DNA from 3 places in the Pseudovibrio sp. W64 genome. Region 3 is predicted to be linked to each of the others. Evidence: predicted binding sites of a transcription regulator. Region 3 holds the regulator's gene; each other region holds the start of a gene.
What was found. The regulator PhoB, encoded in region 3, activates phosphate uptake and scavenging genes when phosphate is short. The targets are predictions, from matches to a motif close to TGTCATNNANCTGTCAT.
Positions count from the first base shown of each region.

Region 1: a site for PhoB is predicted at 1,598-1,614, ahead of PsW64_RS01120 (glycerophosphodiester phosphodiesterase family protein). Genes of this name have one in related genera too.
Region 2: a site for PhoB is predicted at 1,486-1,502, ahead of phnC (phosphonate ABC transporter ATP-binding protein). Genes of this name have one in related genera too.

Region 1 is NZ_LMCI01000002.1:60,924-65,207, forward strand. It holds gene PsW64_RS01115 (AMP nucleosidase) at 43-1,521, opposite strand; gene PsW64_RS01120 (glycerophosphodiester phosphodiesterase family protein) at 1,826-3,046, shown strand; gene PsW64_RS01125 (site-specific DNA-methyltransferase) at 3,471-4,284, shown strand, end outside.
Region 2 is NZ_LMCI01000043.1:317,940-322,223, reverse strand. It holds gene PsW64_RS25555 (bifunctional aconitate hydratase 2/2-methylisocitrate dehydratase) at 1-1,247, shown strand, start outside; gene phnC (phosphonate ABC transporter ATP-binding protein) at 1,646-2,491, shown strand; gene phnD (phosphonate ABC transporter substrate-binding protein) at 2,532-3,458, shown strand; gene phnE (phosphonate ABC transporter, permease protein PhnE) at 3,554-4,284, shown strand, end outside.
Region 3 is NZ_LMCI01000001.1:119,686-123,969, forward strand. It holds gene PsW64_RS00595 (GcrA family cell cycle regulator) at 299-859, shown strand; gene PsW64_RS00600 (GNAT family N-acetyltransferase) at 959-1,423, opposite strand; gene phoB (phosphate regulon transcriptional regulator PhoB) at 1,501-2,196, opposite strand; gene phoU (phosphate signaling complex protein PhoU) at 2,270-2,974, opposite strand; gene pstB (phosphate ABC transporter ATP-binding protein PstB) at 3,008-3,799, opposite strand; gene pstA (phosphate ABC transporter permease PstA) at 3,864-4,284, opposite strand, start outside.

The DNA.
Region 1 (4,284 bases), on a different contig from region 3:
CTGAGCCCGGCTTTTCTTGTTTTTACAAATGCTGATTGGTGCTTATTGGAATGCGGTTTCCATGAAGCTGCGGAGTTTGCGAGAGTGGAGCCGTTCCAACGGCATTTCCCTCAGGACCTCCATGGTCTTCACACCAATTTCCAGATGCTGGTTCACTTGCGTCCGGTAGAAGTCTGTCGCCATGCCGGGCAGCTTCAATTCCCCATGCAGCGGCTTGTCTGATACGCAGAGCAAGGTTCCATAAGGAACGCGGAAGCGGAAACCGTTGGCAGCGATGGTTGCAGATTCCATATCCAGCGCGATCGCACGGGACTGGGAGAAACGCTGCACCGGCTCGCGGTGGTCGCGCAGTTCCCAGTTGCGGTTATCGATGGAGGCTACGGTTCCTGTGCGCATCACCCGCTTCAGGTCATAGCCGCTGTAACCGGTGGTCTTTTCAACGGCATCTTCCAGCGCGACCTGTACTTCTGCCAGAGGCGGGATTGGAACCCATGTTGGCAGGTCAGCATCCAGCACCTTGTCTTCACGTACATAACCATGAGCCAGTACGTAATCACCGAGCTGCTGGCTGCTTCTGAGCCCAGCGCAGTGGCCGAGCATCAACCAGGCATGTGGGCGAAGCACTGCAATGTGGTCGGTGATGGTTTTTGCGTTGGACGGGCCAACACCGATGTTCACCATGGTGATACCGGAGTTGTCCTCCCGCAGCAGGTGATAGGCTGGCATTTGTGGCAGGCGCGGCGGGGCCACACCTTCGCGCGGCTCTTTATCACCTGCGTAGGTGATGAGATTGCCCGGCTCGACAAAGGCTACATATCCGCTCTCCGGATCATTGATCAGCTCTTTTGCCATCTGCGCAAAGCCATCAATGTAGAACTGATAGTTTGTGAAGAGCACGAAGTTCTGGAAATAGCGCGGCGCGGTTGCGGTGTAGTGCTGCAAGCGATGCAGGGAGTAATCCACGCGCGGAGCCGTAAACGGCGCCAGCGGCTCAAAGCCATCTTTTGAACGGTAGGTGCCATTGGAGATAGCATCATCCATGACGGCAAGATCCGGCACATCAAACACATCACGCAGCGGGCGCTCTTCGCTGGATGGCAAAGCGCCTTCCACGTGTGCGCCATCATAAAAGGCAAAATGCAGCGGGATCGGCTGATCACTTTCAGCGATCACCACTTCAAGGCCGTGGTTTTTGATCAGGAGATCAATCTGATGTTCCAGGTAGTTCTTAAACAGATCAGGCCGGGTGACTGTGGTTTTGTATTTGCCAGGCCTCGCCACAAAGCCATAGGACAGGCGCGTATCAACGCGGATGTGGCTGGAAACTTCAAATCGCAGTTCCGGGTAAAATGCTCTGACCCGGGTTTCCGACATGCTGCCCTGTGCAGCCTCTTTAAAATTCTCACGTAGAAAGTCAGTCGCCCGATCAAACAGATAGATCAGGTGCGCAACAGCTTCACTGGCATCTTTAAAGGATTGTGGGGGAATTGTCTCAGGCGTACGGATGGAACGGCTTTCCATCACAACGTCGCTATCGGATATAGTCGACACGTTCGGTTTCTCCTCTTTCGTGTCACTATATATCTGAGGGATGTTTACGACAGGGTCAAGACAAACTGCGGACAAATATGGTTTATTTTTTAGCGAGTGAGGATATTTTCACGCAGCGTCAGTTTCAGCTCTGCACACAGAATTGAGATTCATAGCTACATATTTACCCTTATCTCCTTCAGTTTATTCTGTAAAACTATCCTGAAAATTGCATGGGCGAGTTCTAGAGGCACTTTGCAGGACTACGCTTCAGATGATCGGGAGGGATCTTTTTATGCACTTTGTTCGTACTGCTGCGCTTGGTTTGGTGGCTGGCACCTGCCTTACTGTGAGCGCACAAGCTGCCCAGTTGGGGCCGCGGCCTGCTTTTCTCGTTGAGCAGATGCAAGAGAGCCCGTTGAAGGATAAGTTGCGCGCCTGTATCGGCAATCCTGCAAAGGCTTCCAGTTTCACGATCGGGCACCGTGGGGCTCCCCTGCAGTTTCCTGAGCATACTTTAGAGTCTTATCAAGCTGCAGCTGTGATGGGTGCGGGGGTGCAGGAATGTGATGTTACCTTCACCAAGGATAAGGAGCTGGTCTGCCGTCATTCTCAAAATGATCTGGCGACCACCACAGATATCCTCGCGACTGATCTGGCAAGCACGTGTGTTGCTCCGTTTACTGCTGCTGCCAATGGCGAGAAAGCAACGGCAGAGTGCAGAACCTCTGAGATCACATTGGCGGAGTTCCAAGGTCTCACCGGCAAGATGGACGCCTCTAATCCAGCTGCAACAACGGTTGAGGACTTCCTGAAAGGCACAGCTGACTGGCGCACAGACCTTTATGCGGCAGCTGGTGCTGGCGGCACTTTGATGACCCATGCTCAGTCCATTGAGCTCTTCAAAGAACAAGGCGTTAAATTTACGCCGGAGTTGAAGCGCCCGAGCGTGAAGATGCCGTTTGACGGGTTCACTCAGGAAGATTTCGCTCAGAAGCTGATTGAAGAGTATAAAGCAGCAGGTATTCCGGCTTCTGACGTTTATCCGCAGTCCTTCTTTTTGGATGATGTGCTGTACTGGATCAAGAATGAGCCTGAGTTTGGAAAGCAGGCTGTGTTCCTTGATGGCCGCTTCCGCATGCAGGGCTTTGACACATCTGATCCAACCAGTTTCAAGCCGTCCATGGCTGAGTTGAAAGAGATGGGCGTGAACTATATCTCCCCTCCTCTCTGGATGCTTGTCACTCTGGATGACGGGAAGATCGTGCCGTCGGCTTATGCAAAGGCTGCGAATGAGGCTGGCATCAAGATCTTTACCTGGACGCTGGAGCGCTCTGGCCTGCTCTCTCACAACAAAGGCGGCTGGTATTATCGCAGCATCAATGATGCGATCACCAGCGAAGGCAGCGTTTATGAACTGCTGGATGTGCTGGCACAGGATGTGAAGGTGAGCGGTGTGTTTTCTGACTGGCCAGCGACAGTCACGTTCTACGCCAATTGCATGGGGATTGAGTAAGCCCCTCTCTTGCACTGATTTGCAATTTGGAAGCGCGCTTTACATGGCGCGCTTTTTTTTGCGCTGTCCGCAGCGTAAGCCCTGCCACACTCGTTAACCGATTTGCCCGCTGTCCCCGCAGTGCGTTTACCTTGTTCTTTTTAGCCAGCAAAAAAGCTTGACTCTCAAAAAAATATTTAGGGTCTCTATTTTCGCCATTTTAACTCCTCATAAACCTCTACCCCAAGGGAATCTGCGGCCGAATATTAATGAGGGTTAACTTCGAGACGAATATTCGAATCTGTAAATAAAGCGTTGATTCTAAAAGAATAAAAGATATCCACTATTAACCTCTGGTTTACCATAGTGGGTAACCATAGCACTCATGAATTGCGTGAGGTGTTGCGTCGCAATGAGAGTACAGCGTAAAGAAGGGGTGTCCTTGATGGCACCCCACATTTCCACCAAGCCAGACTGGCTTGATACAATTATTAAGGGCGACTGTGTTGAGGCTTTGAACAAGCTTCCTGACAACAGCGTGGATGTGGTTTTCGCCGATCCCCCTTATAACCTACAGCTGGGCGGAGATCTGCACAGACCTGATCATTCGAAGGTAGATGCCTGCGATGATCACTGGGATCAGTTCTCCAGCTTTAAAGCTTATGATGAGTTCACTCGTGCTTGGCTGCAAGCGGTTCGCCGCGTGTTGAAGCCAAACGGGTCCATCTGGGTTATTGGCTCTTATCACAACATTTTCCGCGTTGGTGCGGTGATGCAGGACCTTGGGTTCTGGATCAACAATGATGTGGTTTGGCTGAAAACAAACCCGATGCCGAACTTCCGTGGCAAACGTTTTACTAATGCTCATGAGACGCTCATCTGGGCCTGCCCTTCACAAGAGAGCAAGCCGACCTTTAACTACGATGCGATGAAGACGTTTAACGACGATCTTCAGATGCGGTCTGACTGGGTGCTGCCTATCTGCACTGGTCACGAACGCCTGAAGGACGACAACGGCGACAAAGTGCATCCAACTCAGAAGCCGGAGAGCCTGCTTTACCGCGTGCTGCTCTCCACTTCAAACCAGGGCGATGTGATCCTTGATCCATTCTTTGGCACAGGCACCACTGGTGCTGTTGCCAAGAAGCTTGGCCGCCACTTTGTGGGATGTGAGCGTGAAGACTCTTACATTAAAGCAGCTTCCGAACGGATTGACCGGGTTACACCTGCCAACGATGATTTTCTGGCGATGACACAAG
Region 2 (4,284 bases), on a different contig from region 3:
TGATCCATAAGGTGTTGAACGACATCACCATTGATGATTGGGCGATCATTATCGGTGGCGATAGCCACACCCGTATGTCCAAAGGCGTTGCGTTTGGTGCAGATTCCGGCACCGTGGCGCTGGCACTGGCAACTGGTGAAGCCACCATGCCGATCCCTGAATCTGTGAAGGTGACTTTCAAAGGCACCATGAAAAACCACATGGATTTCCGCGATGTGGTGCATGCAACACAGTCTCAGATGCTGAAGCAGTTTGGCGATAACGTCTTCCAGGGTCGCATTATTGAGGTTCACATCGGAACCTTGCTTGCTGACCAGGCGTTCACGTTCACTGACTGGACTGCTGAGATGAAGGCAAAAGCTTCCATCTGTATTTCTCAGGATGACACTCTGGTTGAATCACTTGAGATTGCGAAGAGCCGCATTCAGATCATGATCGACAAAGGCATGGAAAATGATGCCAAAGTTCTTCAAGGCCTGATCGATAAAGCAGACAAACGCATTGCAGAAATCAAGTCTGGCGAGAAAGCTGCGCTGACACCTGATGACAACGCGAAGTACTTTGCTGAGGTTGTTGTCGATCTGGACCAGATCGATGAGCCAATGATCGCTGATCCTGACGTAAACAATGATGACGTTTCCAAGCGTTACACCCACGACACCATCCGTCCTGTTTCCTACTACGGTGGTGACAAGAAGGTTGATCTGGGCTTCGTTGGTTCCTGCATGGTGCACAAAGGCGACATGAAGATTGTTGCTCAGATGCTCAAGAACCTTGAGAAAGACGGCGGTAAGGTCGAGTTCAATGCTCCGCTTGTTGTTGCAGCGCCAACCTACAACATTATTGATGAGCTGAAGGCAGAAGGCGACTGGGAGATCTTGCAGAAGTACTCCGGTTTCGAATTCGATGATGCACTGCCAAAAGCAAAAGCACGTACCGAATACGAAAACATTATGTACCTGGAGCGTCCTGGCTGTAACCTTTGCATGGGTAACCAGGAGAAGGCTGCTAAGGGTGATACCGTTCTGGCAACCTCTACCCGCCTGTTCCAGGGCCGTGTGGTAGAAGATTCCTCTGAGAAGAAGGGTGAATCCCTGCTGGCGTCCACTCCGGTTGTTGTTCTTTCCGCAATCCTCGGCAGAACTCCAAACATGGATGAGTACAAGGCAGCAGTGGAAGGCATCGACCTCACCAAGTTCGCCCCACCACTCCAGAAACCTGCTGCTGCGAAGTCAGTTCACTTCTAGGGTCTAATCGCAGGATAGCGGCCTTAGACCTAGCAGCTGGCAAACAGCACTAATTTATATTCGAATGGGCGGTACCTAACAGTACCGCCCATTTGCTTTTTAAATGTCGATGCTTTCAGAAGTTAGGTGTTCAGCCCTACTGAGTATTTAGAGTGCTTAGCGTTCAATCGATGGTTTTTGATTCCCTGAAAAGCAGAGTTTCGACACCTTGGTTTGAAAGCCGGTTGGCTTTTCCTTCTGTCATAGAAACGTAATGTAATGCTCGTTTTGCCAGCTATGTGGGGGAGGTGGGGTGTGACGGTTTTTTGACGGGGTTGCTTTGTAAGTGAGCGTCATTTCGCTGTAACAATCGCGTGTGCCTATTACGTTAAATTTTAATAGGTACCGGGGTTGAGCTCTTGATCCAGTTTGAAAGCGTTAGAAAAGAATTTGGCGCGCATGTTGCTGTCAAAGGGGCGAGCTTCATTGTTGAGAAGCCTCAGATGATCGGCATTATTGGTCGTTCTGGTGCGGGTAAATCCACGTTGCTGCGGATGATCAACAGACTTACCCCGGCAACCGACGGGCGTGTCCTTGTTGATGGTGTTGATGTGCTTGCCTTGCAGGGGGCGTATAAGCGCCGCTGGCAGCGTGATTGCGCGATGATCTTTCAGCAGTTCAACCTGGTTCCTCGCCTTGATGTTTTAACCAACGTTATGTTGGGTCGCCTGAATGCGCATGGAACAGTTTCCAGCATGCTCAAGCTGTTCACTCGTGAAGAGCGGGTTCAGGCTCTGCTGAAACTTGAAAGACTTGGTATTGCTGAAACGGCTTTGAAAAGGGCGGAAAATCTTTCTGGTGGTCAGCAACAGCGTGTTGCGATTGCTCGTGCTCTTATGCAGGAACCGAAAATGCTTTTGGCCGATGAGCCGATTGCTTCGCTGGATCCGATGAATGCGCAGGTGGTGATGGACGCTCTTAAGGCGATCAACACGGAAGATGGCCTGACAGTTATTTGTAATCTCCATACTCTTGATACTGCCCGTAATTACTGTGACCGCGTGATTGGCATGCGTGATGGTGAGATTGTTTTTGATGGGAAACCGGATGAGCTTTCTACCGCAGTAGCCCGTGAGATCTACGGTGCTGACGACAGTTTTGAGGAGGGGATGACCTCAACTTCTCTGGGTAGCGAAGGTGCAAAAATCGCTGCCCTGGAACTGGCGAAAGGCGATGCTTCGCCTGTTGTCTCTGCTGCCGAATAGCAGCGGGTTTAGATTTATATTCTGATATTGGAGTGCTCTGATGAAAATCATCGGTAAAGTCGCTGCAGCTCTTGCTGTTAGCACAACCCTTCTTGCTGCGCCTATGGCTCTGGCTGAAGAGAAAATCACTGAATTCCGCATTGGTATTCTTGGTGGTGAGAATGAGGCGGATCGTCTTCGTTCCAACCAGTGTCTGGTTGACCGTTTTGAAAAGCTGCTGGGTGTTCCTGTCAAGCTTTTCCCGGCAGCTGATTATGCTGGCACTATTGAAGGCCTGAAGGGTGGTAACCTGGATTATGCCGAGCTTGGCGCTTCCGGTTACTCTGCTGTTTACCTGTCAGCTCCTGATGCAGTTGAGCCAGTGCTGACCACCAAGCAGACAGATGGCGCAACAGGCTATTATTCTGTTTTGGTTGCTCGTGCAGATTCTGGCATTGAAACGCTGGAAGACATGAAGGGCAAGCGGATGGGCTTTGCTGACCCTAACTCCACCTCCGGTTATCTGGTTCCTTCTGTTGCGTTTGACGATATGGGCCTGAACTTGAAAGAGTACTTTGCCTCTATGCAGTTCTCTGGTGGACACGAGCAGAACGTTCTTGCCGTTTTGAATGGCGATGTTGACGGCGGTGTCACCTGGGCATCTGGTGTTGGTGAATGGGAAGAGGGCTACACCTCTGGTAACCTGCGTAAGATGGTAGATAAAGGCATGGTTGATATGTCTGATCTGGTTCAGGTCTGGCAGTCTCCGCTGATCCCTAATGGTCCGCTTGTTGTACGTAAGTCGCTTCCATCCGACGTAAAGCAGAAGGTTGTTGCCTCGTTGAAGTCTATGGTGACTGATAACACCGAGTGCTTCTACTCCGCACAGGGTGGTGAGTACGCTGACTTTGTGGAAGTGAACCACGATTTTTACAAGACCATTGTTGAAGCGCGTCGCCGTAAGATCGAAGCAAAAAAAGCTAACTAATTCTCAGAGTAGTAAAGGGGCGCGGATCTGACCGCGCCCTTTCTTTATGGGGGCCGTGGTGGCTCTCATCATTTCCCTGTTTGGAGGATGTTGAAGTGGCCGCTCATCTGGCGCTTGCCGAAGCTTCCCGTCTGGCCGAGATTTCTCAGGCCTATGAGCGTGTTGCCCGGCGCCGAACGCTATATACTCTTTCTCTGCTCGGCCTTTGTGTCCTGAGCATCTTCGGTGGCTTGTTTGTTGCGGACCAAGCAAATTCTGGTGGCTTTTGGACCGGCTTGGGTAAATTCTTTGATTATCCGGCTGAGTTGTTCATTGGTGCTTATGAGGAAGGGCTGGTTGGGCTCTTCGCACTTGTTCTTCAATATCTTCCGTACTTAATCGAGACCGTCAACATCGCCTTGGTCTCAACTCTTCTGGCATTCTTTCTGGGTGGGGCGCTGAGTTTCGTTGCCAGCCGTAACTTGGTGAGCAATCGGCTTGCCGTTGCTGCGATGCGCCGGGTGATGGATATTTTTCGCGCATTTCCAGAGATTGTGATTGCGCTGTTGCTGGTTCTGATTTTTGGGCCAAGTCCGGTTGCAGCTGTGATTGCGGTGACAACGCATACAATTGGTGCACTCGCTAAGCAGTTTTCTGAGGTGAATGAGAACTGTGACCTGAAGGCTGCTGAAGGCATTCGCAGTGTAGGTGGCAACTGGTTGGAGCAAATTCGCTTCGGCATTCTGCCTCAGGTGCTTCCGAACTTTTTGTCTTACACGCTGCTTCGGCTGGAAGTGAATGTGCGGGCCTCTGCGATCCTTGGGTTTGTTGGGGCTGGAGGTCTTGG
Region 3 (4,284 bases):
TTGGTTTAACAAACAGCTCCTATTCTTTAGATTGATAATCTTCTCCCACCACAAGAAGGCTGTTATAGGTAAGTAGTAGTACGGCAATTCTGGGGAAAACCAGAGTCTTCCCCACCTCAATTCTTTGAGGTTATTGCTCGTATCAACGCCCATATAGTACTGTGTGACAAGAGTTATACACCATCTCGTAGTTACTGAACGCTGCAAGCACACACGCTCAGGTAAGCGGCACTTTCGGATGCGTCCGAACTGAGCGAATGCTGTTTTGCGCGCCACTGAAGGAAGACGGGGCCCTTTAATGAGCTGGACAGCAGAACGTGTAGAGTTACTAACCAAACTTTGGGCAGACGGGTTAAGCGCCAGTCAAATCGCGGGGGAACTTGGCAATGTAACCCGTAATGCGGTGATTGGTAAGGTTCATCGCCTTGGTCTTTCAGGTCGCGCCAAATCGGGAGGTGGTGCAACCAAAACGAGAAAGGCACCTGCCCCAGCGGCAAGGGTCGTCACCTCAACCAAACCAACAGTGGCTGAAGCGATTGCAGCTGTTGCGCCTTCCCCAAGTCCCCGACAAATTCAGCCAACGATAGCCGGTGCCAACGCCCTTAAAGTTGAACCGATTGAAGCTATCCAACCAGAAATTTCTCCAGTCCCAACCTCCGATCTCTTTATTCCGGTTTCAGAACGCGCCTCCATCCTGACTTTGAATGAACGCACCTGTAAGTGGCCGATTGGTGATCCGAGTTCTGATGACTTCTATTTCTGTGGGCGCCAGTCAGATGCAGGCACACCTTATTGTGCGCATCACCGCAGCATTGCCTATCAGCCCGTCAGCGACCGCCGCAACCGCCGCGCAAGCTAATTTGAGCTGAAAAAGCAACGTATTGAGCCGGGTCCAAAGCCCGGCTTTTTGCCGTTTGCGTGTCGTTCTGATCTGACGCTTGTCGCTCTGGCCTGAGAACTAGTGAGCTTTAAAGGTTTGGCGGGTGACGGCGCCCCAGTATGGGTCCGTATAGTTTTCTTCCAAAAATTGGCCTGAGGTGTAAGTGCTGATAACGGAACGCCAAAAGGCAATGGCCTGATCAGCGCCTTCAATCTGCTTGATCTGCCAGTGACCGGGCATTTGATCAAACAACGCAGCGGCAAAACGCTGTCCTAGTTTATGTCTGCGGAACACTGGCACCACGTAAAACTCGCAGACTTCAAAGTCGTGATGATCTTGCCGCTTGATTGCAGCTAACCCGGCCGGGATATCATCATTTAAAGCCAGATAGCCGGTGATGTTGCCTTCAAGGAGCGTGTCTTTGGCAAACAAACCATCCGCGTTTGGATGTTTGTGTGTGAGAGGTGAGAACTCTGCCTCATAGGCCTGACAGAGATTGTCGTAGATATGAGCGGTCGCTCGATCAACCGTCTTGATTATCATTTGTTATCCGCATTGTTTTTATTCTGCACCTCTGGAAGGGAGATGCAGTTTCACAATGCGCATATAGCAGAGATCAATTACCCAACAGCGAACTGGTCGTTGAAAGCGTATCCGGCGCCGCGAACGGTGCGGATCGGGTCTTTCATGCGGCCTTTGTTGATGGCTTTGCGCAGGCGGCCTACGTGGACGTCCACGGTGCGCTCATCTACGTAGACATCATGGCCCCAGACACCATCCAGCAGCTGTTCACGGGAGTAAACGCGGCCCGGTGCGCTCATGAGGAACTCCAGCAGGCGGTATTCTGTGGGGCCGAGGTGGATTTCGCGGCCTGTTCTGCGCACGCGGTGGGTTTCGCGGTCGAGCTCAATGTCGCCAGACTTGAGCATTGTGGAAACAACTTCTGGCAATGCACGGCGGAAGATCGCACGAACACGGGCCATAAGTTCCGGAACGGAGAACGGTTTGACGACATAATCGTCGGCCCCGGTTGCCAGACCGCGGATGCGCTCGGATTCTTCACCGCGCGCTGTGAGCATGATAATCGGCATGCGCTCGGTTTCTGAGCGTGCCCGCAAACGACGGCAAAGCTCGATGCCAGAGAGGCCCGGAAGCATCCAGTCCAGCAACAGCAGGTCCGGCTGGCTTTCCTGCAGCAGGACTTCCGCCTCATCTCCTCTTGCGCACACGTCAACAGTGTAGCCCTCTGCTTCAAGGTTATAGCGCAGCAGCAGGCTTAGCGGTTCTTCGTCTTCTACAATCAGTATCTTAGGCATATTAAAGTGCTCTCTTTGCACCTTCTCTTATAAAGCAATTGCGTGTGTTCTGCTCGTTATAAGTGAACACACTCTACACGGTTGTGCTCTGCGCCAGCTCGTCCGTCTTTGGACGATCTGTTGGAAGGTGGCTTCCGGAGATCATGTAGTAGATGTTTTCTGCGATATTGGTTGCATGATCACCGATGCGCTCAATATTCTTTGCGCAGAACAACAAGTGCGCGCACATGGTGATGGAGCGCGGGTCTTCCATCATGTAGGTGAGCAGCTGACGGAACAGGCTTGTATAAAGCGCATCCACTTCGTCATCGCGAACATGTACGCGCTGGACAACCTCAAGATCGCCAGAGGTGTAGGCATCCAGAACGGCTTTGAGCTGCTCAAGCGCCAGATCAGACATGTGCTCAACACCAACAGCGAGCTGCTTGTTGTTGAACTCAGATTCAATCGCCAGCGTCCGCTTGCCGATGTTCTTGGCCATGTCACCGACGCGCTCCAGATCGTTGGAGATGCGCATGGCGGCGATGATGTCGCGCAGATCGCTTGCCATTGGCTGGCGGCGTGCGATCACGGAGATGCACAGCTCTTCCAGCTCGGCCTGCATGTTGTCCAGGCGCTGGTCGGCGGCGATGGTGCGGGTTGCCAGTTCGCGGTCCTGTCTCAGCAGTGCAGTGACAGCGTCGTGAACCAGGGTTTCTGCCAGTCCGCCCATTTCAACGACACGTCCGGCCAGTTCTTTCAGCTCTTCATTGAAGGAAGAGACAATATGATCTTTCATCGGATATCTCCTTAGAGTACCGCTCTTTTATTTTTAACCAAAACGGCCTGTGATGTAATCCTGCGTGCGCTGGTCTTTTGGGTTGGTGAAGATGTCGTTGGTCAGCCCCTCTTCCACCAGATTACCCAGATGGAAGAACGCGGTGCGCTGGGATACACGTGCGGCCTGCTGCATGGAGTGGGTTACGATGACGATGGTGTAGTTCTGGCGCAGTTCGTCCATCAGCTCTTCCACTTTCGCGGTGGCAATCGGGTCGAGCGCAGAACACGGCTCATCCATCAGGATCACTTCCGGAGACACAGCGATTGCGCGCGCGATGCACAAACGCTGCTGCTGACCACCGGAAAGGCCTGTGCCTGGCTCGTCCAGACGGTCTTTCACTTCTTCAAACAAACCTGCACGCTGCAGGGAACTTGCGACGATATCTTCCAGATCCGACTTGCCTTGTGCCAGACCATGGATGCGTGGGCCGTAGGCCACGTTCTCAAAGATTGATTTTGGGAACGGGTTGGGCTTCTGGAACACCATGCCAACACGGGCCCGCAGTTCCACCACATCAATGCGCGGGTCATAGACATCGTCATTGTCGAGGAGAATATCGCCTTGCACGCGGCAGATGTCGATGGTGTCGTTCATGCGGTTCAGACAGCGCAGGAAGGTGGACTTGCCGCAACCGGACGGGCCGATCAGCGCGGTCACCTGATTTTTGCGGACATCCAGATCAACACCATGAAGGGCCTGCTTGTCGCCGTAAAACACTTTTACATCGCGGCCACGCATCTTGAGTGTTTCGCCTTCAGCTGAAACGGCTGGAGGGGCGCTCATTGTTGTATCCATTGCACTCTCGGTGTCTGTGGTCATTTCCAATGCCATGATCTTGCCTTTCAAATCACCAGCGGCGCTCAAAACGTTTACGAAGGACGATTGCGATTGCATTCATCGAGATCAGGAAGCCGAGCAGCACCATGATCGCGGCAGAGGTTTTCTGCTGGAAAGCAGGCTCCGGGAAGTCTGCCCACATGAAGATCTGCACGGGCAGCACGGTAGAGGGATCAACCGGACTTGCCGGGATGTCTACAATGAAGGCCACCATGCCGATCATGAGAAGTGGTGCGGTCTCACCCAGTGCCTGTGCCATGCCGATGATGGTTCCGGTCAGGATGCCCGGCATTGCCAGTGGCAGCACATGATGGAACACGGCCTGCAAGCGGGAGGCTCCGACGCCGAGCGCGGCTTCGCGAATGCTTGGTGGCACGGCCTGAAGCGCTGCACGGGAGGCGATGATGATGGTTGGCAGGGTCATGAGCGCC